Regions from separate parts of the Neobacillus sp. SAB-20_R2A genome, predicted to be linked through region 2. Evidence: riboswitches for the same ligand, from Rfam matches in the RefSeq annotation. Region 2 holds a riboswitch; each other region holds the start of a gene.
What was found. Region 2 has a riboswitch for thiamine pyrophosphate ahead of V5M37_RS12220 (acetylornithine deacetylase). Riboswitches for the same ligand answer to the same signal wherever they lie in the genome.

Region 1 (8,132 bases), 1.2 Mb from region 2:
TGAAGAAAATGATGACAGGTGAAGTACCTATTGCACCAGTTGCGGAAGTACTTGGGTTTCAAGTGGTAGAGGTGGAGGAAGGCAGAGTTGTGATTGAAATGGAAGCTTCTGATCGATTACATAACCCAATGGGGACGCTGCACGGCGGGATTCTGTGTGACATTGCGGATGCTGCGATGGGATATGCTTTTGTCACAACGCTCTCAGATGACGAACTGTTTACGACAGTTGAAATTAAATTTAATTTCCTTAAACCGATTTTTAAATCGAAGCTTCGAGCAGAGGGGAAACTGATTAAGAAAGGCTCTACAGTGGGATTGCTGGAATGTCATGTATATGATGAAAAGGGAAGTCTAGTAGGGCATTCTACTAGTACATGTATGATATTAAAAGGAAATCCGGAACGAAAGCGAGTTCAGCTAAAATAAAACATGGGGACGGTTCTCATGCTTCCAAAACATGAAAACCGTCCCCGTGCGTCACCACTTGTGAATTTTGGTGGGGATTAATCGTAGCGGACTTGGTCTTCTCCTTCCACAATTAACTCCAATTCTGTTAAAAAGTTGAGTTGAAGCGGTGCCGGTAAACGCTCGATTATATCACTGATTTCAGGAAGATTTTCTGCATCATCGATAGTGGCTGGCGGTTCCAATTGCTGAAACCAAATCTTTAATTCGTCAATAAACTCATAAAAATGCCTTTCAAACCGTTCGGCACATTCTTCGCTTTCATCCTCTGAAGCTTTCTTCATCATTTCCCAATCCAGAAGGGCAGCCTCCAATTTCTCGTAAACACGATTTATCACATCATCACTCCTTGGCTATTAGTATCTAAGCGAAAGCTTAACAACAAGGCGTTCCTTGAACAAATACTGCTATGGTTTTGAGTATACAGAAGCAATCCTTTTAAGACAAAGGATTCGTCACTTGTTATGACTTTTGGTCTAATTCGTAATGGAATTTTCGTTCATGTAGGAGGTTCAGGGGCTCAAATGTTTCAAGCAATGACACTGTGGCCTTGGTTCTCCCTCTTTGGAAATAAAAAAATGGGCAGCTTTTTACAGAGGCAGAACCAAAGCGATTTAAATTTCATAAAAGAGCTTATCGAAGTTGGAAAAATTACACCAGTCATTGATAAAAGGTTTAAATTAAGTGAAATTCATGAAGCATTCAAGTATTTCGAACAAGGGCATGCTCAAGGTAAGGTAGTTATTACAATTTGAAAACTATTAATTTGACGTAAGCGAGTGCATCTTTCAATAGTTCGGTCGCATAAGAAAGCTATGAGCCCGAACTGTTGAATCATTAAAAAGTACGGTATCATAGAAAGGTTATATGCGCCCGAACCGTTGATACATAGAAAAGTTCGGTATCATAGAAAGGTTATATACGCCCGAACCGTTGAATTATAGAAAAGTACGGTATCATAGAAAGGCTATATGCGCCCGAACCGTTGAAACATAGAAAAGTACGGTATCATAGAAAGGTTATATGCGCCCGAACTGATGAATCATAGAGAAGTTTGGTCGCATAGAAAGGTTCTATGCACCCGAACTGATGAATCATGAAAGATTGCGGTATCATAGAAAGGCTATATGTACCCGAACTGATGAATCATAGAAAAGTTCGGTATCATAGAAAGGTTATATGCGCCCGAACTGATGAATCATAGAGAAGTTTGGTCGCATAGAAAGGTTCTATGCACCCGAACTGATGAATCATAGAAAAGTTCGGTATCATAGAAAGGTTCTATGCGCCCGAACCGTTGAATCATAGAAAAGTTTGGTATCATAGAAAGGCTATATGCACCCGAACTAATGAAACATAGAAAAGTTTGGTCGCATAGAAAGGTTCTATGCACCCGAACTGATGAATCATAGAAAAGTTCGGTATCATAGAAAGGTTTTATGGGCCCGAACCGTTGAATCCATAATAGTTGGGCATCATAGAAAGACAAAATGCGCCCGACCAGCTTATTTTAACTGGTTTCTTTTTTTACAAAAAAAAACCGCCTTGGCGGTGCTTTTGAATTCTAATTATGTTTAATAGGAAATGTAAGTTGAAAGGTAGTTAAGTGATTATCTGACATACATTCTATTTCACCGTGATGTTTCTCAACAATATTCTTACAAACGAATAAGCCGATACCGGTACCTAGTTTCTTAGTAGTGAAGAAGGGTTCGAAAATTAAATGTACTGCTTCAGGATCGATAGTGGGGCCATTATTAGAAATACGAATTTTGATTTGGTGATCATCTATATTTGTTTGGATATCAATTTTCCGCAGATTTTCTTCTTCACACACAGCGTCAACTGCATTTATTAATAGGTTTAGAAAAACTTGTTTTAACTCATTCCTATCGCCAGTAATACAAATATCAGCATCGATATTTGTATGAATTTGGACATTGCCATCGACGATGCTTGGATAGAGGAAATCAAGCACATCTTCTATTAATAAATGGATGGTAATGTCTTCATTCTGGCTTTCTGCCAGCGTGTTTAGTTTTGATGTATGAAGGAACTGAGTAATCCTGAACTTAAGTTGATCTAATTCTTGGCTGACGACATCTAAATATGGTAGATTAGGATGCTCGTGCTTTAATAGTTTTATAAAGCCCATAACGGAAGTGAGCGGGTTGCGAAATTCATGAACAAAGCTAGAAGACATTTGTCCAAGAATCGCCAACCGGTCCTTATGTGTTTGAGAAATAAATAAATTTTGTTCTTGTAGTTTCTTATCTTTGATTTCGGTGTACTTAGAAACAGCGTAGAAACAGAATAAATCAAACTGTTTATTGACCAAGTCAATCGTTGGCTGCAGCTCTTCTGGTATGAGTCCGGAAAGGTTTAAATATTTAATAATTATACTTCTGCCCAGATTTACATTATAAACAAATTCCCCAATATTGACATTAGCCTCGACCCGTTCCAGGGCTACTTTGTGCGCCAATGATTTAACATCTTCATCAGAGAATCCCTTTAAAATTGAATTAGTTATGAGATGGTACATTAAATGACCATTCTTTAATATTAGCTCTGGATTATCCCGGTAATGATGGATAATAATTTGCTCTTCCCAAAAATGTATAAACTTTTGTTCATTCTCAATTAGAAATTGGCCTACTTTTTTATCCATACACAGCCTGCTTTCCACTATATTAAAGTGATTATAGCATAAAAATTTGATGCATGGGGACGGTTCTCGTGCCTCAAAATAGGTGTAAATAAGAAATATTTCAAAGCAATTTGATGAAATGTACGAGCAAATAAAGTTTGAAATGTTTGACTTTTTAGAATAAAATGTTACCATATATCCATATGAGGTAATCTTTTCAAATGAATATGAATCAAATCCGCTAGAGGTGCCTTTTTGAAAAGGCTGAGATTGAAGTGTGACTTCGGGACTCTATGAACCTGATCTGGTTAATGCCAGCGTAGGGAAGTGGACAACGGGATTTTTGGAGAGCAAAATTTTTATTTCTAAATTTCGGCCACTTTCTTACAAAAGGAAGTGGCTTTTTGTTTTGCCTGTTTTGCGCTTCCTTAGACCAGCGAAATCCATTCAAAGGGGGGAGTTGTATTTTTACTAGTCTAAAAGAAAAAGAGTTGCATCTTATATCCAATGGTAAAATGTCGATCCACCAATTGGCTGAAATAGCGAAGGATATTCATCCATTTGTAACTGCGCTACACTTGCGGGAAAAACAAAAATCAGCAAAGGAGCTTTTTCAAGCAGTCGAACTTTTAACAAATGTAAACGTCCCTCTATCAAAAATCGTGATTAACGATCGGGTAGATGTTGCAATCGTGGCAAAGGCCCTTGGTGTTCAATTAGCCTATCATAGTTTAGATACAGCCTGTGTAAAGGAGCATTTTCCTCAACTTAGGGTCGGGACTTCCATTCACTCTTATGAAGAAGGAAAAAATGCAAAGGAGAATGGAGCTGATTTCGTTCTATACGGTCATGTCTTCCCTTCGCAATCAAAACCAGGAAAGACCCCAAAAGGACTAGAGGAATTAACACGGCTGTCACAGCTGAACATTCCCGTGATTGCCATTGGCGGGATAACGCCGGAGAATACGGAAGAGGTCCTACAGGCAGGGGCAACGGGTATCGCTGTCATGTCAGGTGTTTTAGATGCTCGTGACCCCTTATTAGCCGTAAAGTCCTACATACATGCATTTAGAGATGGAGGTGGGAAATATGGATCATACATTTGATGTTGCCATAATTGGAGGTGGTGTTAATGGAGCCTCGATTGCCTATCAGTTATCAAAGCAAGGAAGAAAAGTCATCATTATTGAGAAAGAACAAATCGGCTGCCAAGCATCAAGTGCTGCCGCCGGAATGCTGGCTGCGCAAGCTGAACTTGAACATGACGGTCCATTATTCAAGTTGGCGATAAAAAGTCAAGCAATGTTTTCGGCTCTCGCTAATGAATTATTGGAAACTACTGGTGTGGACATCGAGTTTGTCAATAAAGGGATGTTAAAAATTGCAGAAACCGAAGACATAGCAGAAGAAGTAAAAAAACAAGTCACCTTTCAAAAGAAATGGGATCCAACCATAAAATGGCTGGATGCGAAGGAATTACAAGAAATGGAACCGTCACTTTCACCAAGCGTACCTGGAGCGATGTATCTCCCGAACGACGGGCATGTACAGCCTGCAAAGTTAACGCAGGCGTTCGCAACAGCGGCGGTCCATTTTGGTGCTAAAATACTTGAAAACACCGAAGTGCTATCTTTTCTTTATCAAAACGGTCAGGTGATAGGGGTGCAAACCACGAACGGAACCATCCTTAGTGATAACTTTGTTGTTGCGGCCGGTGCTTGGGCGGCCCAATTAATGCGTGAATCTGGTTTAGAGATGAATATGTATCCTGTTAAAGGTGAATGCTTTTCAGTTAAAACAGAAAGGCCAATTATCAATAGAACCATTTTTTCAGATAAACGTTGCTATCTTGTACCAAAAAAGAATGGAGAAATTTATATTGGTGCGACCATGATTGAACATACATTCGATAAAAAGGTAACAGCAAAAGGGATTTCCACTTTACTGGAAAGAGCAACCCAAATCATACCGCAAATTAAAGAGGCAGCGTGGGAGCGGGTGTGGGCTGGAATTCGGCCACAGACAGGTGATGGACTGCCTTACATTGGCGTGCATCCGAGGTGGAAGAATTTGTTTGTGGCAGCAGGGCATTTTCGCAATGGGATTCTACTTAGCCCGATTACAGGGAAACTAGTGGCTGAATTAATCGAAGGCAGACTGAAAGATGAGAATCTGCTATCAGCTTTCAGGCTCGACAGAAATATGTTGGTAGGAGGTAAACCATGAAGGTATTAATAAATGGCGAATGGACCCAATTATCAGACAGTATGGTATTTGTGTCAGATGTTCTTCAGCATTTTGAAATCCATGATAAAGTCGTTGTGGTCGAAGTAAACGGTGAAATTTTAACCAAGCTGGAACACCAAAGAACTAGACTAGCAGATAAAGACCGAATTGAAATAGTCCATTTTGTAGGAGGCGGTTGATATGTTAAAAATTGGTCCATTATCCTTCCAATCTCGTTTATTGCTTGGGACAGGGAAGTATCCAAGCTTTGACATCCAAAAGCAGGCGGTCGAAGTGTCAGAAGCAGAAATCCTTACATTTGCAGTAAGACGGATGAATATTTTTGAAGCCAGCCAGCCGAATTTTTTAGAGCAGCTAGATACCAATAAATATACGCTGCTGCCAAACACTGCAGGAGCGAAAACAGCTGCAGAGGCTGTCCGAATCGCTAAGTTAGCGAAAGCATCAGGCTTATGCGACATGATTAAAGTGGAAGTGATCGGCTGTGATAAAACGTTACTTCCTGACCCGATTGAAACGCTAAAGGCCACCGAAGAATTGGTGAAGGAAGGCTTTATTGTACTCCCTTATACCTCTGACGATGTGGTGCTAGCCCGGAAACTTCAAGAAGCAGGCTGCCATGCTGTCATGCCAGGGGCGTCGCCAATCGGTTCTGGTCAAGGGATTATCAATCCGGTAAACCTCCAGTTTATTATCGAACAATCCGTAGTTCCTGTCATTGTCGATGCGGGTATCGGATCGCCTGCTGATTCTGCCTATGCAATGGAATTAGGAGCTGATGCGGTGTTATTAAATACCGCAGTTTCAGCAGCAAAGGATCCGGTTAAAATGGCAAAAGCGATGAAATTGGCGATTGAAGCGGGAAGGCTAGGTTATGAAGCGGGCAGAATCGAGAAAAAGCGATATGCGACAGCCAGCAGCCCTAAGGAAGGAATGAGTATCGGGTGAATAATCGATACTCTAGGCAAGAGTTGTTTCCGCCGATAGGAAAAGACGGCCAGCAGCAAATTTCCAATAAACACGTACTTATCATTGGAGTTGGAGCACTTGGATCTGCAAGTGCCGAAGCATTTGTCCGGGCTGGCATCGGCAAACTCACCATCGTGGATCGGGATTATGTCGAGTGGTCCAATTTACAGCGGCAGCAGTTATTTACAGAGGAAGATGCGAAAAATCGAATTCCAAAAGCAATCGCGGCTAAAAATCGGTTAATAGCGATTAACTCTTCTGTGAACATTGAGGCCATCATTGCAGATGCTTCAGCCCTAGAGCTTGAAGATTGGGCAAAAGAAGCAGATCTGATGATGGATGCTACGGATAATTTTGAAACAAGAATGATGATAAATGATGTCTCGCAAAAAGCCGGAGTTCCCTGGATTTACGGTGCTTGTGTGGGCAGCTACGGCATTTCCTACACGATCATTCCTGAAAAAACGCCTTGCCTTTCTTGTTTGCTTGAAACAGTTCCTCTGGGAGGGTTAACCTGTGACACGGCCGGAATAATTAGTCCAGCTGTAAACATGGTTGTCTCGTTCCAAATAAGTGAAGCATTGAAAATCTTGGTCGGAGATGTGGACTCATTAAGAAACAAACTCGTTTCCTTTGATTTATGGAAAAACCAATTTAGTGCCATTCAGGTAGATAAATTGAAGAACAAGGATTGTCCTTCTTGCGGGCCGCAGCGCTCGTACCCCTATTTATCCTTTGAAAATCAAACAAAAACGGCGGTCCTTTGTGGAAGGGATTCAGTTCAAATCCGTCCCTCCGTTCCAATGGTGCGCGACCTTGAAGCGTTAGAAAAAATATTGGAGAAACAAACTGGAGCTGTACAGAGAAACCCGTACCTTCTCTCCTATACCGTGAATGCTAACCGCTTAGTCATTTTTAAAGACGGAAGAGTTTTGGTACACGGCACGAAGGATGTTTCGGAAGCGAAAGCGCTGTACCATAAATATTTGGGGTAAAGGGTAGTATAGTGAGCGGGAAATTAATTGTCACTAAGTGAACTTATTTAAGAAAAACTTTATCAAGAAGGGCGATGTTTTCAAGAAGCATCGCCCTTTCCCTATTTTATAACTCACTGCTTTTCAGTTCTTCCTTAACCATTTCGTCTAACCGCTCTATCATTTTTATGGCTCTATCTCGATCCATTTTTCGATAATGGTGCATTCCGCCTTGCTCCTCGTCCATCTCATCGGCTAATTTGACGATTTCTTGCAACGGGGTCCGGTTGATAAAACCTTCCGGCATGTAAGAATCCGTATGGAATAAGACGGCCAGTGCGATTTCTTTGGCTATAATCGGATTTTCTCCCAACCGGATCAATAATTTATGGGCCCTTTCCGCACCCTTAATTGCGTGTATATCATTTTGTTTATATAAATCATAATCCCATTTGCCGTTGCGATACCAAGTGTAATGACCCATATCGTGCAGCAATGCTGCTTTTGTTGCCAGATCAACGGAAACGCCGCGTTCTTTTGCCAACTTAAAGGCATGGTAGGCACAAGCAATAGCATGTACAATTCCAGACCGGCTCAAATACTTTTTTGCAATATGATGATTGAAAATTTGAATTAATGTTACCTCTCTCATTTTAATCACCTTCTTAAAAAATTGTTATTTTGTATTATAAAACAATTAATGTTGTTTTGTTAGAAAAAGTTTGTGATTATAAGGAAAAATGTTTTGGAATATTTGAGACAGCGGGGAAACCAAGAGGAGATTTAACCTATTTTCTCTTTTACTTTTCATAAAATTCTGTTAGA
Region 2 (8,132 bases):
AGGGCAAAAATGAAAAAGGCGTTAACGATTGCAGGTTCCGATTCAGGCGGTGGAGCCGGAATTCAGGCGGACCTAAAAACGTTTCAGGAGTTAGAGGTTTTTGGCATGTCCGCATTAACCGCTGTTACAGCGCAAAATACATTAGGTGTCCATGGAGTTTATCCAATGACAGCAGAAGCGGTTATCGAGCAGATGAAAGCCATCGGTGAGGACATGGGGACTGATGCGGTGAAAACGGGTATGTTATTTAATGCGGAAATTATTGAAGCTGTATCTGTTAATCTTACAAAATATCATTGGGATAATGTTGTTGTCGATCCTGTAATGATCGCAAAAGGCGGGGCTTCCTTGCTGCAAATTGAAGCAATTTCTGCGATGCAGAAATTTTTAATGCCGCTTGCCAAAGTGGTTACCCCGAATATTCCAGAGGCTGAGGTCCTAACCGGGATGTCTATACGTACAGCAGAAGATAAGAAGGAGGCAGCAAAAAAATTACATGCCTTAGGGGTGCAAAACGTTGTGTTGAAAGGCGGCCATGATGAAAACCCTTCAGAATCAACAGACCTCCTCTTCGATGGAAAAGAATTCTATACTTTTACGAGTAAGCGAATTCCGACTAAGAACACACACGGCACTGGCTGCACTTTTTCAGCAGCGATTACTGCTGAACTGGCTAAGGGAGCAGATGTATATCAAGCGGTCATCAAGGCGAAGGATTTTATTCAGGCTGCAATTGAAGATGGGATTGCGATTGGACAGGGACATGGGCCGACAAACCATGGGGCTTACCGGAAAAGGATCATGGAGATGGTCCAATCATGATAAACTTACGAGAAGCCTTGAAAGTATATTTTATTATGGGAACAGCCAATTGCAGGAAGGACCCGGTTGAGGTATTGAAAGAAGCCATCGCCGGAGGAATTACCTTTTTTCAATTTCGGGAAAAAGGCGAAGGGGCTTTAATCGGGGAAGAAAAATATGCTCTTGCGAAAAAACTGCAAAGCCTATGCAAAGAACACAGAATTCCGTTTATCGTTAATGATGATCTTGAACTGGCAATCGCGCTTGACGCAGATGGGGTTCATATTGGTCAGGAGGATGAACCGGCTGTAACAGTCAGAAATCAAATTGGCGATAATAAAATTCTTGGTGTATCCGTTCATACACCGGAGGAGGCCGAAGAAGCACTTAGCGCTGGTGCCGATTATTTCGGAATTGGACCGGTTTATCCAACAAAAACGAAGGCCGATGCAAAGCCATCAAGAGGGACTGCACTGATCGAGGAACTGCGAAGTCAAGGAATTGCTGTACCGATTGTTGGAATTGGCGGGATTACAAGTGAAAATGCGGCAACTGTCGTGGAAGCCGGAGCGGATGGCGTTTCAGTTATTACCGCCATCAGCCTTGCCGATTCACCGCACTTAGCTGCAAAGGCTTTGCGAAAAAGTGTAGGGGAGTGAAGAGATCATGAAAAAAACGTATAAGCTTACGTTAACTGCTATGATGATTGCGATGGGGACTCTTTCAAGTAATTTGGTCGTGATTCCGATTGGCTTTACAAAGGTTTTTCCAATGCAGCATTTTTTAAACGTTCTTTCCGCGGTTCTGTTGGGCCCTTATTATGCCGTGGCCCAGGCCTTTTGTGTTTCCCTGCTTCGGAATATGATGGGCACAGGTTCGCTTTTTGCGTTTCCTGGAAGTATGGTCGGGGCATTTCTAGCCGGACTATTATTTTGGAAAACTAGAAAAATCTACTTTGCTGTTATAGGAGAAGTTATTGGGACGGGAATTCTTGGAGCATTGCTTTCCTATCCTATTGCAACCCTAATCCTCGGGCAGAAAGCAACTCTATTCGGGTTTATCCCATTATTTATTTTCAGTTCCTTTGCCGGAGCACTGCTTGGATTTGTGATTTTAACGATTTTCTTAAGGAAGAAAGTGCGGCTTGGCGAGAAAAATATCACAGTAACTAAATAGAACCTTCACTGGGGGAAGCCTAAAAGGCTTGAGATGGGCACAGCTCCGAACCCTTTGAACCTGAACTGGATGATTCCAGCGGAGGGAAGTGGACCGTCAGAACCCACTCTTACCTTTGCTATAAAGAGTGGGTGTTATTTTTTTAAAACCTAGAATAAATTTAGGAGGCTTTAGGAATGGTTGGTCTGGAAAATTTAATAGAAACGATCGGACAAGAAGTGGAAGCTAGGGAAGCCGAACTGCTTAAACTTTTGAGCGACCTAATTGCGTTTCCGACTGAAAGTCCTCCGGCCCGGAATACAACGGGAATCCAGGAGTTTCTTAAAAGCTATTTAGGAGACATGGGATTTCAAACCGATATGTGGGAAGTATATCCTGGGGATTCGAATGTGGTTGGAATTTTAAAGGGTGAATCCTCCGAGCAATATAGCAGCTTAATTGTCAACGGACATGTGGATGTTGCTGAGGTTGGCGACGAAAAGGAATGGGGGGCGGACCCGTTTTCTGCCAGAATCAAGGATTCCTATATATATGGACGCGGTGTTGCCGACATGAAAGGCGGTATTGCCGCATCCCTCATTGCTATAAAACTTTTAAAAGAGCTTGAGGTTCCGCTTAAAGGAGATTTGCAATTTCAGTCTGTTATTGGAGAAGAAGTTGGCGAGGCAGGAACGCTTGCTTGTTTGGAAAGGGGCTATTCTGCTGACTATGCAGTGGTAGTTGACACAAGCGATTTACATATTCAAGGGCAGGGCGGCGTCATAACCGGCTGGATAACGATTCAAAGCAAAGAAACCTATCATGATGGGATGAGGAGAAGGCTGATTCATGCCGGCGGAGGCATCAATGGTGCCAGTGCGATTGAAAAAATGACGAAAATCATCGAAGGCCTTCAAGACCTTGAACGCCACTGGGCTGTGACAAAGAGTTACGAAGGTTTTCCACCAGGTATGAATACAATTAATCCTGCTGTAATCGAGGGCGGAAGGCATGCTGCGTTTGTTGCCGACCGCTGCGCCTTGTGGGTTACCGTTCATTTCTACCCAGATGAAGATTACGAAGAGATTATAAAGGAGATTGAGCAGCATATTGGTGCAGTGGCAGCTGCGGATCCATGGCTTCGTGACAATCCACCGGAATTTGTTTGGGGCGGTAAATCTATGATAATCGATCGTGGTGAAATATTTCCTTCCTTGGAGCTTGATGTGGACCATTCAGGAACCCGAATGCTGGCAAGCGCCTTTGAAAAAACGCTTATGAAAAAGCCTGTACTCGATATGTCAACGACGGTAACAGATGCAGGCTGGCTTGGCCGTGCAGGAATTCCGACAGTTATTTTTGGGCCGGGAAAACTAGAGGATGCCCATGCTGTTAATGAGAAGGTCGAGATTCGGCAATTGTTAGACTTTACAAAAGTGTTAGCTCAATTTATTGCTGTCTGGTGCAACACACGAAAGGGGGAGTAAAGCCAATGAAATTTTCTGATCGGCTTTTTGAAAAAGTTAAGGGAATTTGGGAGAAAACACATAAGCATCCATTCGTAGTCGGGTTGGGACGTGGCGATCTTCCGGTCGAATCTTTTATCCGCTATATGAAGCAGGACTACGTGTTTCTTATTGACTATTCAAAGTTGTTTGCGTTTGGAACGGTGAAGGCGAGAGATGTTGAGACCATGGCAGCTTTTGCAAAGCTTTTAGATGAAACCTTACATGGTGAAATGGACCTTCACCGCGAGTATGCGAAACGGTTTGGAATTTCGGAACAGGATCTTGAAGGCACCGAAGCTACTCCGATTAATTTAGCTTACACCCGCTACATGTTAAATGTGGCTCAAAATGGTTCTTTGGAGGAATTAATATCAAGTCTGCTGCCATGTATGTGGAGCTATTGGGAAATCGGTAAAATGCTAGCAGAAAACTATCAAAACTCTAGCGATCATCTATTATACGGCGACTGGGTGAAAATGTACTCTTCTGATGAATTTGGGTCGCTGGCTCTCTGGCTAATCGATTTGTTAGATAAATTAACGGAAGGAAAACCAGAGCGAGAATTGGCGGTTTTAGAAGAGCATTTTCTCACCACATCCAGGTTTGAGTATATGTTCTGGGACATGGTCTATGAGGGAGGAGATTGGCCTGTCTAATTCAAATATGTTACACATCGAAGATTTAACATATACATTTGATAGGGATATGCAGCCGATTTTTCAACAGCTTTCGCTCGATTTAAAGGCGGGGGAGTTTGTTTCCCTTATTGGCCCAAGCGGGTCAGGGAAAAGTACACTTTTTAAATTAATTACCGGACTGCTTAAACCGGGCCAGGGAAAAATACAAATTGCTGGGAATCTATCCTCAGGCAGACTAGGAAAAGTTGGCTATATGCCGCAAAAAGATTTACTGCTGCCTTGGCGGACGGTAATGGAAAACGTGCTGTTGCCCTCAGAAATCGCGAAAGAGGACAAGCGGGAAAAGTCACACGAAATCCGTGCTTGGTTATCCCGTTTTGGCCTTAAGGAATATGAGAATGCTTATCCAGATGAATTATCAGGGGGAATGAAACAGCGTGTCGCCTTTTTACGGACCATTATGACAGGCAGGGAACTTTTATTGTTGGATGAACCGTTTGGGGCGCTGGATTCGTTAACGAAACGAACCATGCATAGCTGGTTATTGGGGCTATGGGGTGAGCTTCAAAAGACCGTCCTGTTCATCACACATGATCTCGAGGAGGCAATTCTATTAAGCGATAGAATTCTTCTCCTTCAAAATAGAGGAGTCCTGGAATACAAGGTCAACCTGCCAAGACCACGAAATTCAGAATCTATTTATCAACCAGAGTTTATTTCAATGCGTAAAGAATTGGAGCGGCTGATACAACATGAGGAGTAAATGGAAAAGATGGGCCGGAGAATACGGTTTGTTTTTGCTGACGGCCATTTGTTTAATCAGTATTTGGCAGTGGGTAGTTGAAGCTGGAATGGTGCCTTCATTTATATTGCCTGCACCTACGGCAATCGGCGAGTCACTTGTGAATAATCGTGAGATTCTTTTGGGCGAGCATTTACCGGCGACATTCTTAGAGGTTTTGATTGGCTTTGGACTTTCGCTTATAGGAGGGCTGCTTTTAGGCGTTAGTATGCATTTTTCTAAGATATTAGAAAAAGTGCTTTATCCTTTTCTAATCATCTCTCAAACGATCCCGATGATTGCCATTTCTCCAATTTTTATCATGTGGTTTGGCTACACGATATGGAGCAAGGTTGCTGTGACAATATTGGTAGCTTTTTTCCCAATCGTTGTGAGTACTTATGACGGGTTGAAGGCGGGCGGAAGCGAATATCGTGAATTACTGTTAACAATGGGGGCCGGACGCTGGACAATTTTTAAAAAGGTGCAGGTTCCGATGGCCTTGCCATCCATCATGTCCGGTTTGAAGATGGCGGTGGTTTATTGTGTCGTCGGCGCCACTATCGGAGAGTGGCTGGGGGCAAGTGAAGGGCTGGGCTATTTTAGCCGGAGGATGTCTTCAAACCTCCAGTCAGATTCAGTCTTTGCAGCTATTTTTCTGCTTTCTTTAATGGGAATTGTATTGTTTTTGTTGATAAGCTTACTAGAAAAAAAGTTAATTAAAAATAAGATTCGTTAATTTGCTGAAAGGAAGTTATTATTGTGAAAAAAAGTTTATTGGTTATGGTGAGTTTGCTGCTTCTGTTAGTTAGCGCATGCGGGAAGGCAGGGGCCGATAAGTCCCCCGTTAAAGAGGAGGGCCTCCAGAAAGTCAGCTTGATGCTTGACTGGTATCCGAATGCCGTTCACTCGTTTCTTTTCGCAGCACAGGAAAAAGGCTATTTCAAAAAACAAGGTCTGGATGTCGACATTCAAATGCCTGCAGACACGAACGATCCTTTAAAACTTGTGGCCGCTGGTAAATTTGACATGGCGATCAGTTACCAGCCGCAGGTATTAGTAGCACGTGGAGAGGATATTCCTGTCCGGTCATTCGCTGCTCTCGTTAGACATCCGCTTAACCAATTAATGGTTGCAGCCGATAGCCCGATTCAATCACCGAAGGATTTGGCTGGACGGACCATCGGCTATCCATCGATTCCCTTAGATGAGGCGATCATTCAAACGATGGTAAAGGAAGATGGCGGAGATGCGGGAAAGATAAAAATGGTCGATGTCGGCTGGGACTTGATTCCGGCGATGGCTACGAAAAAAACCGATGCCTTGATTGGCGGCTATATCAATCATGAGAAATTATTGCTTGATAAAGAGGGACACCCAATGCGTACGTTAAATCCAGCAGATTATGGTGTTCCAGACTATTATGAATTGGTGCTGGTAGGAAGTGAAAAAGGGTTAAAGGAAAAACCTGAAGTATTTAAGAAGTTTATGGCTGCCATAAGAGATGGACAAAAATATGTTGCGGACCATCCGGAAGAGGGGCTGTCCATTCTATTAAAGCATGAAGACAAATCATCGCCACTGGAAAAGGACATCGAGACTAAGAGCCTCGAAATTCTGCTGCCGTTGATGGATGCAGGAGATAAACCATTCGGCTACCAGGATTCTGTAGTCTGGGAACATGCTGCTAAATGGCTAAAGGATACCAAAATCATCAATAAAGATATTAAACCAGAAGATGCCTATATTAACTTTTAATAAATAATAATCTTGATGTCATGGTCAGGCACCGTAAGTGGACAAATGTCCACGCGCGGTGCCTGAAACCATTAATGATATGTTAGAAAATATGAATAATTTGGGCGAGAGATCATGTTCATCAGGTAGGCTGAGTGGTTGGGGCTGGGTTTTCGTTTTTTGTTTAGGAAGTCGATAATGACTTTGGCGTTTCGGATACCGATTCCGTGGCCATAGTATTGATCGCCGCCAAAATAGATGACATTTTCCGCTCTCCAATGTGGTTCCTTTGGACTGAAATCTGGATTGTTGAAATGAAGAGCATCTCCTGGTAAATAATCATCACCGAATTTTTGGTAGATCGGCAAATCCTCATCAAATTGCCAGTCCATTAAATATAGGCGTTCAAACAGCAAATCAAACCGCGTTCTGCCAATTGAATAAAGGGTAGCAATATATAAAACAATGGCTATAGCAGTGGAACACTCAAAAGCATATAGCTTTCCGTTTTTTAAGATGTCTAGAATAGCAGTCGAAGGACTTGCCCCTGGCTTCAGTAGGAACCCTCCGTTGCCGAGCCGGTCCCAATATTTTTTATTGCAGATTGCATAGGTAAAGGTTGTAAATATTGCTCCGCTCTTGTTCAGTTCGCGGGCAGCTCTCATCGTATTGGACCGAAAAGTCAGTTCGAATTTAAGCTGCTCCATGGTTTGATACGAATAAACCTCTTCATAAGCAGTCATTTGTTTTATTATTTTACGCTGCTCTTGGTTGGTGATTTGTTTATAAAGCTCCTCAGCCTTAACAACCTGATTATTGATACGAATCATATTTTCCCCCCCCGAAATCAGATATCAGCCTACCTTTAGATTATGAATAATCCCTAGTTGTGACACTTAAAATAAATTCTCCACTGCCTAGTTTGAAAAACAAAAAGTTGGGATAAAAACCCCAACTTTTTAAGAGCAATTTCCATATTATGCGTCCGTCTCAGGGGGACATTGTAAACAAGAGGTGCCTGACATCTTCGTACGTAGTAAAACCTTCATTGAGATACCTTCATAGACACTTTCAAGGATTTCATGTACATGAGCAGAAAGACGAGGGCGCTCATGAATCTAAATACAGTGCTGATGTTGAGGGCGGTTATGATTCCGCCGATTTCGAGCAGCCAGATGCCGATTTGCGGTGCGATGAAGGCGACGAAGGAGAGGAGAACGTTGTAAGTGGTAATGCAATAGGTTCTCTTTTCCTTCGGTGATTGCTCAAGCAATAGGTTAAACAACAGCAGCACGGTCCCTGATACAAAGAATCCCGAAGTCATGCTGACAAACGTTAAATAGTAAAGGTTCGTAGATATAGCATTTAAGAAAGGTGCAGTAGCCATTCCAGCTGCCACCCACACAAGCATTAATGTATTGGATTTTTGATCGGCCCATTTTTTCCAGAGCGGATAGGAAAAAATTTGTACTAGCTGATTCGCAACAGAGAAAATACTAATCCACAGAATCG
Region 3 (8,132 bases), 2.8 Mb from region 2:
AGAGTTTCTCCATATAGATTCGATAAGAGTGGCCAGCCATTTTCTAACGACCGCAGACTTCCCCCATAGTGGTACATTTAAAGACCGTGTTTATCACCATCCCGTATTGCAATAAAAAAACCACCGCCAACCAGCAGTGGTTTTAAGAAACAGACCGAACACGGCCAAGCATCTTCGCCAGACCTGCAAACTTCCCCTTAAACAATGCACCACGAATAAAATAGTAGCAGACGCTGATGCCGAGGAAGTCCTTAAACAGGTCAAATAACGACGCGGAGCGGTATGGATAGAACGATTGGTGGATTTCGTCACTGATGCCGTAGAAGGCCGCAATCAGGGCACAGGCCAAGTTCCAGCCTGGTGTAAAACTGAAACCGGCGACAGCATTGCTGCGCAGGTCAGTGTTACCGCGTCTAAACGTCAAACATGCGAGGACTAGTAATACATATAAAATCGCAAACTCTATTAAATGCAATGATTCTTTAATAGTGTGGTCAATATTCGAATCGGGCAGGCGCACGAAGTGGTCCGACGGCAGGCTCGATTGGATAAAGATGGCTGCCATATAAAGCACGGGCAGGACCCGCAGCACCCATTTTAAAGCCTTCATGAAACAATTCCCCCTAAAAGTTTTTCAAAAAGATGCATAAAAACGCAGGCGATTACAAAAAATAAAATTTTTTTCAGACTAGTGTATATAATTCTAGTTATCTGTTCAGAATGATTGCTGAGGTGATGAAAATGAGAGAGGAAGAAAACAAACGATCTTCTCAAAGTTCCAGCGTAAAACGCTTTTTCAAGAAGCGTTGGGTATTTCCAGCCATCTATATCGCAAGTGCAGCAATCATTTTAACAGGTGTTCTTTGGTATCAGTCCAGTGCAGGAGACTCAGACAAATACGATTACAAGTCTACTGATATTACTGGCAAAAAGACCAACCCGCCTGCAGTTGAAGTTAACTCGGCTTTAGAAAACGTCAAAATGCCGGTGAAGGATGCAGCATCTGCGGTCATCAAGACAAAGTTCTATGATTTCAGCGGGAAAGCTGAAGACCAGGAAGCCGCATTAGTATTCTACGAGAACACATACAATCCGAATACTGGTGTCGACATCACCATGAAGGACGGCGAAACGTTTGATGTATTAGCATCACTCAGCGGAACTGTCACCCGTGTTGAAGAAGACGCGGTGCTTGGAAATGTCATCGAAATTGAACACGACAAAGGTATTGTAACACAATATCAGTCCGTGAAAGACATTAAAGTTGAAGTTGGCGACAAGGTGAAACAGGGAGATGTTCTTGCCAAGGCTGGGCAAAGCATGTTCAATGAAAAAGCTGGAACACACGTCCATTTTGAAATTCGTAAAGATGGCGTCGCGGTTAACCCTAGTAAGTATATCGACAAACCGGTAAGCACTTTACAAGAAGCGACTCCTTCAAACAGCAAGGAATCTATGCAAACAACTCCTAGCGAAAAAAAGCAGCAGGAGTTGGAGGATCCAGCTGGCTCCGACGACCAGTCTTCCGATAAGGAAACAGACGACGGCAAGACCAAAGAAGACGAGTCCACTAACTCAAAAGAAAAGACAAATTCTTAATATTGAAAGTATAAGGGGAAGGGGAGTACTTCCTCTTTTTTTTACGTTTTTTTTCAAAAAAAGAATCCGGCCGAGTGCCAGATTCCGCACATTAAGCAAAAAAATAGGACCCGGCCGATTGCCGGATCCAACACGATATATTAAAAGGGGGGGTTATGAAAAAGTGTGACTGAGATTGTCCTTTTCACACTTTTATCTTACCCTGCAGATATGAACAAACTATGAACAAAAGGTGAAAGTTTGAAAAACAGTTATGAGAATTATCTGTTCCGATAACCACAAAGTTTACCAAAAAGCTTTCCATTTCCAAAAATTTCTGATATATTTTGACTGTAAGATTATAACTTAATATTGTTTGAAATGCTCTACTGGGGGGGTCCGATGGCTCGGACTGAGAGAAGAATGCATAAATTCTTTGACCCTTTGAACCTGATCTGGATTATACCAGCGTAGGGAAGTAGTATCAAAGGTGTCCGTGTTTAATTTGGGTACCGCTACTTTTGGATGAAAAAATCAGGTTCTGTGCAAACAGAACCTTTTTGTATTGTCCTCCATTACTTTCCAGTAATGAACTGCGCTGTAACTCCCAGGGTGCAAAATCAAACCATTTTGAAGGAGGAAGTTACATGCAGAAGCAAGTGGAAGGGAACATCGAGTTAAAATCACAATTCACTGGAAGTAAAAAGGTATATGTCGAAGGGGCAAGACCTGATATTAAGGTTCCGATGAGAGAAATTCAACTTAGTCGAACCGTTGCTGCTTTTGGAGAAGAAGAAAATGAGCCTGTTCGGGTCTATGATACGAGCGGCCCCTACACAGATTCGAATTATCAGGTCGATATTCAAAGCGGACTTCCAGCATTGCGTAAGAATTGGATTCTCGAGCGGAATGATGTGGAGGCTTATGTTGGAAGAGAAATAAAGGCCAAGGATAACGGATACCATGAAGGGGACCAACGTGCAAACCTTGAATGGTATCCCAATGTAAATAAAACACCCCTAAAAGCTAAAACAGGAAAAAATGTTACCCAGATGCATTATGCCAAAAAAGGCATTATTACCCCTGAAATGGAGTACATAGCCATTCGTGAACATAGGGACCCGGAATTTGTTCGTGCGGAAGTTGCCAGCGGGAGAGCGATTATCCCAGCCAATATCAATCACCCGGAAAGCGAACCGATGATTATAGGACGAAACTTTCATGTGAAAATTAATGCAAATATCGGGAATTCGGCTGTTACCTCCTCTATAGAGCAAGAGGTTGAAAAAATGACGTGGGCAACTCGCTGGGGCGCCGATACCATCATGGATTTATCGACCGGAAAAAATATCCACACAACGAGAGAATGGATCATTCGCAATTCTCCCGTACCAGTCGGAACGGTCCCAATCTATCAGGCACTTGAGAAGGTAAATGGGATTGCCGAGAATTTAACATGGGAAATTTACCGCGATACGTTAATTGAACAGGCGGAACAAGGCGTCGACTATTTTACGATCCATGCCGGCGTTTTGCTGCGATATATTCCTTTAACGGCAAAACGGACAACAGGCATTGTATCCCGCGGCGGCTCGATTTTGGCGCAATGGTGCTTGGCTCATCATAAGGAAAATTTCCTCTATACTCATTTTGAAGAAATATGTGAAATCCTGAACCAATATGATATCTCTGTTTCTCTGGGAGACGGGCTCCGTCCAGGCAGTATTGCCGATGCAAATGATGAAGCACAATTCGCAGAGCTTGAAACGCTCGGAGAATTAACAGACATTGCCTGGAAACATGATGTGCAGGTGATGATTGAAGGGCCTGGTCATGTACCGATGCATATGATCAAAGAGAACGTCGATAAGCAAGTGGAAATTTGTAAAGAAGCGCCATTTTATACGTTAGGACCTTTAACCACCGATATCGCACCAGGATATGATCATATTACTTCAGCTATCGGAGCGGCGATGATCGGCTGGTTTGGAACGGCGATGCTCTGTTATGTGACACCCAAAGAGCATCTAGGCTTACCGAACAAAGATGATGTTCGGGAAGGAGTCATTGCTTATAAAATTGCCGCTCATGCCGCTGATTTGGCCAAAGGGCACCCCGGTGCACAAAAAAGAGACAACGCTTTATCGAAAGCCCGTTTCGAATTTAGATGGGAAGACCAGTTTAATCTTTCTTTGGATCCGGAGCGTGCAAGGGAATACCATGACGAAACATTGCCATCGGAGGGGGCAAAAACAGCCCATTTTTGCTCCATGTGCGGGCCAAAGTTCTGTTCGATGAGAATATCACATGACATTCGGGAAAAGGCAGCGAGTAAAGAAGTGGACATCGAAGAAGGCATGAGAAAAAAAGCGGAGGAATTTATTCATGATGGATCAAGAATTTATCGATGAGACGAATTCCATTAAGGTAATAGAAATAACTGAAGAAATCACATCCTAAAACAAAAAATTCATATCTTGGAAAAGGAAATTGAAAACATCCAGCAACATTGCAGGCATCTATTTTCCGAATCCTATGGTATGAGGAAATGCCGAAAGTGCGGTTTCGCAGAAAGCACCTATTATTGATTTCCATTAACCTAGTCACAAAGGAAATCCCGGTTTAATAGCCGGGATTTTTTAATGACGCTATTTTCCTTAGGAGTTTTGTCCTGAAATTGGCGGTGGGGTGTTTTTGTTGCGGTAGATTGTAGGGCTTGGGCATATGTTAAAGAGTCAGCTGATTATACCTAGAATACACGAGGACCTACGTTGCTTTAAAGAGAAATCTGTCTATGGTTGTGTTAAAATGGAAAATAAAGGAGGGGTTTGTCTTGAAAAAAGTTGCTGGGCTTTTGCTTGCGGTCGTGCTGGGGGTTTTGCTAGCCAGCTGCAGCAAGGAGCCAACGCCACAGGATCGATTCTCGGAATACATAGCCTTATGGAATAAGCAAAAGTTTGCAGACATGTATAATTACCTTTCGAATGATGCCAAAAAGAAAATCTCTAAAGATGATTTTACGAACCGCTATAAGAAAATCTACGACGATTTACAGATTACGGACCTCAAGATTGACTTCAAAAAACCGAAAGACGATAAACAGGCGGATAAAGAGCAAGCCAAGTATTCTTTTAGCGCCAAAATGAATAGTGTCGCGGGGCCAATTAATTTTACCGAAGAAGCCCTGTTGAAAAAGGAAAAAAAGGACGATAAGGAAAACTGGTTTGTGGACTGGAACCCGGGGTTCATTTTTCCAAAAATGCAGGAGGGCGACAAGTTGAGCTTGAGCACGGTACCGGCGAAGCGGGGCGAAATCGTTGACCGGAACGGCACGGGGATGGCTGTGAACGGCCAGGTGTACGAGGTCGGAGTGACGGCCGGGGACATTGCGGCGCCGGTGATGGAGCAGCTGGCTTCTTTGTTGAAGATGACGCCGGATCAGGTCGACAAGGCGTTGAAGGCGAGCTGGGTACAGCCGGGGATGTTTGTTCCTTTGAAGAAGGTGTCGATGGACGATTCTGAGCGGATTGCTCAGCTCGTGGCGCTCGAGCCAGTGAAGACGCGCAAGGTGGACGCGCGGATTTATCCGTACAAGGAGGCCGCTGCGCAGCTGATTGGCTATGTCGGTCAGATTACCGCGGATGAGCTCGAGAAGCGGAAGGACAAGGGCTACACGAGCCGCGATGTGATTGGGAAGCGCGGACTGGAGCAGGTGCTGGATGAGCAGCTGAAGGGCCAGAGCGGCGTGAAGATTGTGATTAAGAAGAAGGCCGGCGGCGAGGAAGTGCTCGCCGAAAAGCCGGTTGCTGATGGAAAAAATGTCAAGCTGACCATTGATGCGGATTTGCAGGCGGTGGTGTATGCGGAGATGAGTGGTGGAGCAGGTGCCGCTGGGACCGTGGCTGGAGGAACTGCTGGGGCTGGTGCTCCGGCTGGCGAGGTCGGAACGGCGGCTGCGATGAACCCGGTGACAGGGGAAACACTGGCGCTCGTCAGCAGCCCGTCATTTGACCCGAATCAGGCTGCGCTTGGCTTCTCTGCGGACGAATGGAAGGCGCTGCAGGATGATGCCCGCCAGCCGCTGTTAACGCGCTTTAAACAGGCATTTGCACCTGGGTCTGTGATGAAACCAATTACGGCAGCTGTAGGGCTCGCAAGTGGCGCGATTAAGCCGGACGAGGGTGTGCAGATCCTCGGGCCGAAATGGCAGAAGGATGCATCCTGGGGCGGCTATTTCGTGACCCGGGTGCACGAGGGCAGTCCAATCAATCTCGAAAAAGCGTTGGTGTACTCGGATAATATTTATTTTGCACAGGCCGCGTTGAAAATGGGGAAAGATGGCTTTTCTGATGGCTTGAAAAAGTTTGGCTTTGAAGAGCAGTTACCGTTCGCCTATCCGCTTGAGACTTCAAAGATTGGATCATTGGGAAGCGATATTGCGCTAGCCGACTCAGGTTATGGCCAGGGACAGGTGCAGATGAGCATTGTTCATTTGATGAGCACCTATACGCCATTTGTCAATAATGGCAATATGATTAAGCCGATACTGTTGGATGAAGAGAAGCGCGGGCAGGTGTGGAAGGAAGGCGTTGTTTCTGCAGACAATGCTGGTTTGATTGCAGGGGACTTACGCAAGGTCGTTGGTGATGCCGGAGGAACTGCCCATGCTGCAGAAATGGCCGACAAGCCGCTTGCTGGAAAAACCGGAACAGCGGAATTCAAGCAGAAACAGGGCGAAACCGGGCTCGAGAATGGCTGGTTTATTGGCTGGAACGTCAATTCGCCGAATCTGATGGTGGCCATGATGGTCGAGAACGTAAAAGACAGGGGCGGATCGGGCATTCCGGTAAAAATGGTGAAGAATATTTATATGAAATGGAAATAAGTTAGTGGTTGAAGCACCTGGCCTAGGGGCCAGGTGCCTTTTTTGTGGGGAAAGTACCCGGTTTTGGAGCGCTGAGGCCATTGGAAATTACCTTTTTTTAATTTACTCGCTTTGTTTTTGGGTTTACTCGCTGGATTTGTGAGTTTACTCGCCGACTTTTGATATTTACTCGTCTATTTTTATATTTTACTCGCCTGAATCTAGAATTTACTCGTCAACCCCTATCTCGAGCGACTGAACTTCCCAAAAAAGGTAACTTTTCAATTACCTTTTTGGAGTGATTACCATTAATTTGGATATACTTTCCGATTTGGTGCGTTTACTTTCCAAATGGGGACAAATATTTTCCAGATTCATGATTTTACTTACACTTTTTGGCCGAATACTTACCAGAATACCTGACTTACTTTCCAAACTTATTTTTCAGGGGGAATTCACTCCAAAAAGCCAGGCGGCGAGCCAGGCTTAGGTAACATATGAGATCCTTTTAAAATTTACTCGCTGGATTTTAGGTTTTACTCGTCTAAAGATAGGAATTACTCGTCAACTTTTGACATTTACTCGTCTATTTTTATAATTTACTCGCCTGAATCTAGAATTTACTCGCCAACCCCTATCTCGAGCGACTAAACCACACAAAAAAGGTAACTTTTCAATTACCTTTTTGGAGTGATTACCATTAATTTGGATATACTTTCCGATTTGGTGCGTTTACTTTCCAAATGGGGACAAATACTTTCCACAATCATGTTTTTACTTACACTTTCTAGCCAAATATTTTCCAAAATACCTGATTTACTTTCCTAACCCATTTTTCACGGGGAATCCGAGTGCTCAAGAGCCGGCCGCCACTGATATTTTTCCAGATCAATTACCCCATTCAAACCCACTGCCACGCCCTCGGCCTCGAGCGACAGCCATTGTTCGTTGTAGCCCTCGTCATCCTGCAGGGCGATTTTTCCTTGGGCGTTGACGACCCTGTGCCAAGGCAGGCGGTGTTTCCTGCTCATGGAGTGGAGGACGCGGACGACTTGGCGGGCGGCGCGGGGACTTCCGGCGAGCCCCGCAATTTGTCCGTACGTCATGACTCTCCCCGGGGGGATATTTTTTATAATCGAAATAACTTTTTCCGTAAAAGGTGTCACTGTCATTAAATCCTTTCTTAAATAACTTAACCACATTATATAATATTAAAAACGATTCAATATCACAGGCACTACAGAAAACTCTTTTTCAATGTTACTTACCACATTTCAATGTTTTTTTACCAAAACCCCAAATTTTCACAATACAAACACATCAAACACATATATTTTTCATCCGACAAATTTCTTGGGAAATAAAGAGCGGCCCGCGATTATTTCTGCATAAACCATAGACGTGGCGCGGGTTTGGGGCTTTTTTCCTAAATGTCGAAAAATCACTCGATATTTGAATTTTCTAAAAATAGTCCAATACCTTGTCCCGTTTGTGTATTTTGTGCATAAACCCGTATCCAAGCTAATACAATGTTACAAACCTTTATACAAAGAGAGTGTTTGAGGTGAGGAGTCGTTTGAAGTTAGCGGGTATCCAGCCGGGGACATGATTATTCATCGTATGATCAGAAAGTGAAAACTTTCTGCCGTGTGACATGCAGGGCGAAATTTGGTGCCTGACACCATTCGTG

Region 1: linked by a shared signal. The riboswitch ahead of tenI (thiazole tautomerase TenI) and the one ahead of V5M37_RS12220 (acetylornithine deacetylase) in region 2 are both predicted to bind thiamine pyrophosphate.
Region 3: linked by a shared signal. The riboswitch ahead of thiC (phosphomethylpyrimidine synthase ThiC) and the one ahead of V5M37_RS12220 (acetylornithine deacetylase) in region 2 are both predicted to bind thiamine pyrophosphate.

The regions. Positions count from the first base shown of each region.
Region 1 covers NZ_CP145895.1:3,690,027-3,698,158, reverse strand. The annotation lists gene V5M37_RS17895 (PaaI family thioesterase) at 1-428, shown strand, start outside; gene V5M37_RS17890 (hypothetical protein) at 506-805, opposite strand; gene V5M37_RS17885 (zinc-binding dehydrogenase) at 932-1,222, shown strand; gene V5M37_RS17880 (histidine kinase N-terminal domain-containing protein) at 2,032-3,138, opposite strand; TPP riboswitch at 3,351-3,460, shown strand; gene tenI (thiazole tautomerase TenI) at 3,522-4,223, shown strand; gene thiO (glycine oxidase ThiO) at 4,207-5,343, shown strand; gene thiS (sulfur carrier protein ThiS) at 5,340-5,543, shown strand; gene V5M37_RS17860 (thiazole synthase) at 5,545-6,312, shown strand; gene V5M37_RS17855 (thiazole biosynthesis adenylyltransferase ThiF) at 6,309-7,328, shown strand; gene V5M37_RS17850 (HD domain-containing protein) at 7,435-7,959, opposite strand.
Region 2 covers NZ_CP145895.1:2,493,942-2,502,073, forward strand. The annotation lists gene thiM (hydroxyethylthiazole kinase) at 1-13, shown strand, start outside; gene thiD (bifunctional hydroxymethylpyrimidine kinase/phosphomethylpyrimidine kinase) at 10-822, shown strand; gene thiE (thiamine phosphate synthase) at 819-1,460, shown strand; gene thiW (energy coupling factor transporter S component ThiW) at 1,468-1,977, shown strand; TPP riboswitch at 1,978-2,081, shown strand; gene V5M37_RS12220 (acetylornithine deacetylase) at 2,154-3,443, shown strand; gene tenA (thiaminase II) at 3,449-4,120, shown strand; gene V5M37_RS12230 (ABC transporter ATP-binding protein) at 4,095-4,865, shown strand; gene V5M37_RS12235 (ABC transporter permease) at 4,855-5,622, shown strand; gene V5M37_RS12240 (ABC transporter substrate-binding protein) at 5,646-6,641, shown strand; gene V5M37_RS12245 (protein-glutamine gamma-glutamyltransferase) at 6,713-7,450, opposite strand; gene V5M37_RS12250 (MFS transporter) at 7,666-8,132, opposite strand, start outside.
Region 3 covers NZ_CP145895.1:5,667,289-5,675,420, reverse strand. The annotation lists gene V5M37_RS27710 (nuclease-related domain-containing protein) at 1-115, shown strand, start outside; gene V5M37_RS27705 (VanZ family protein) at 143-610, opposite strand; gene V5M37_RS27700 (peptidoglycan DD-metalloendopeptidase family protein) at 742-1,599, shown strand; TPP riboswitch at 1,960-2,072, shown strand; gene thiC (phosphomethylpyrimidine synthase ThiC) at 2,226-3,989, shown strand; gene V5M37_RS27690 (penicillin-binding transpeptidase domain-containing protein) at 4,412-6,463, shown strand; gene V5M37_RS27685 (MGMT family protein) at 7,279-7,608, opposite strand.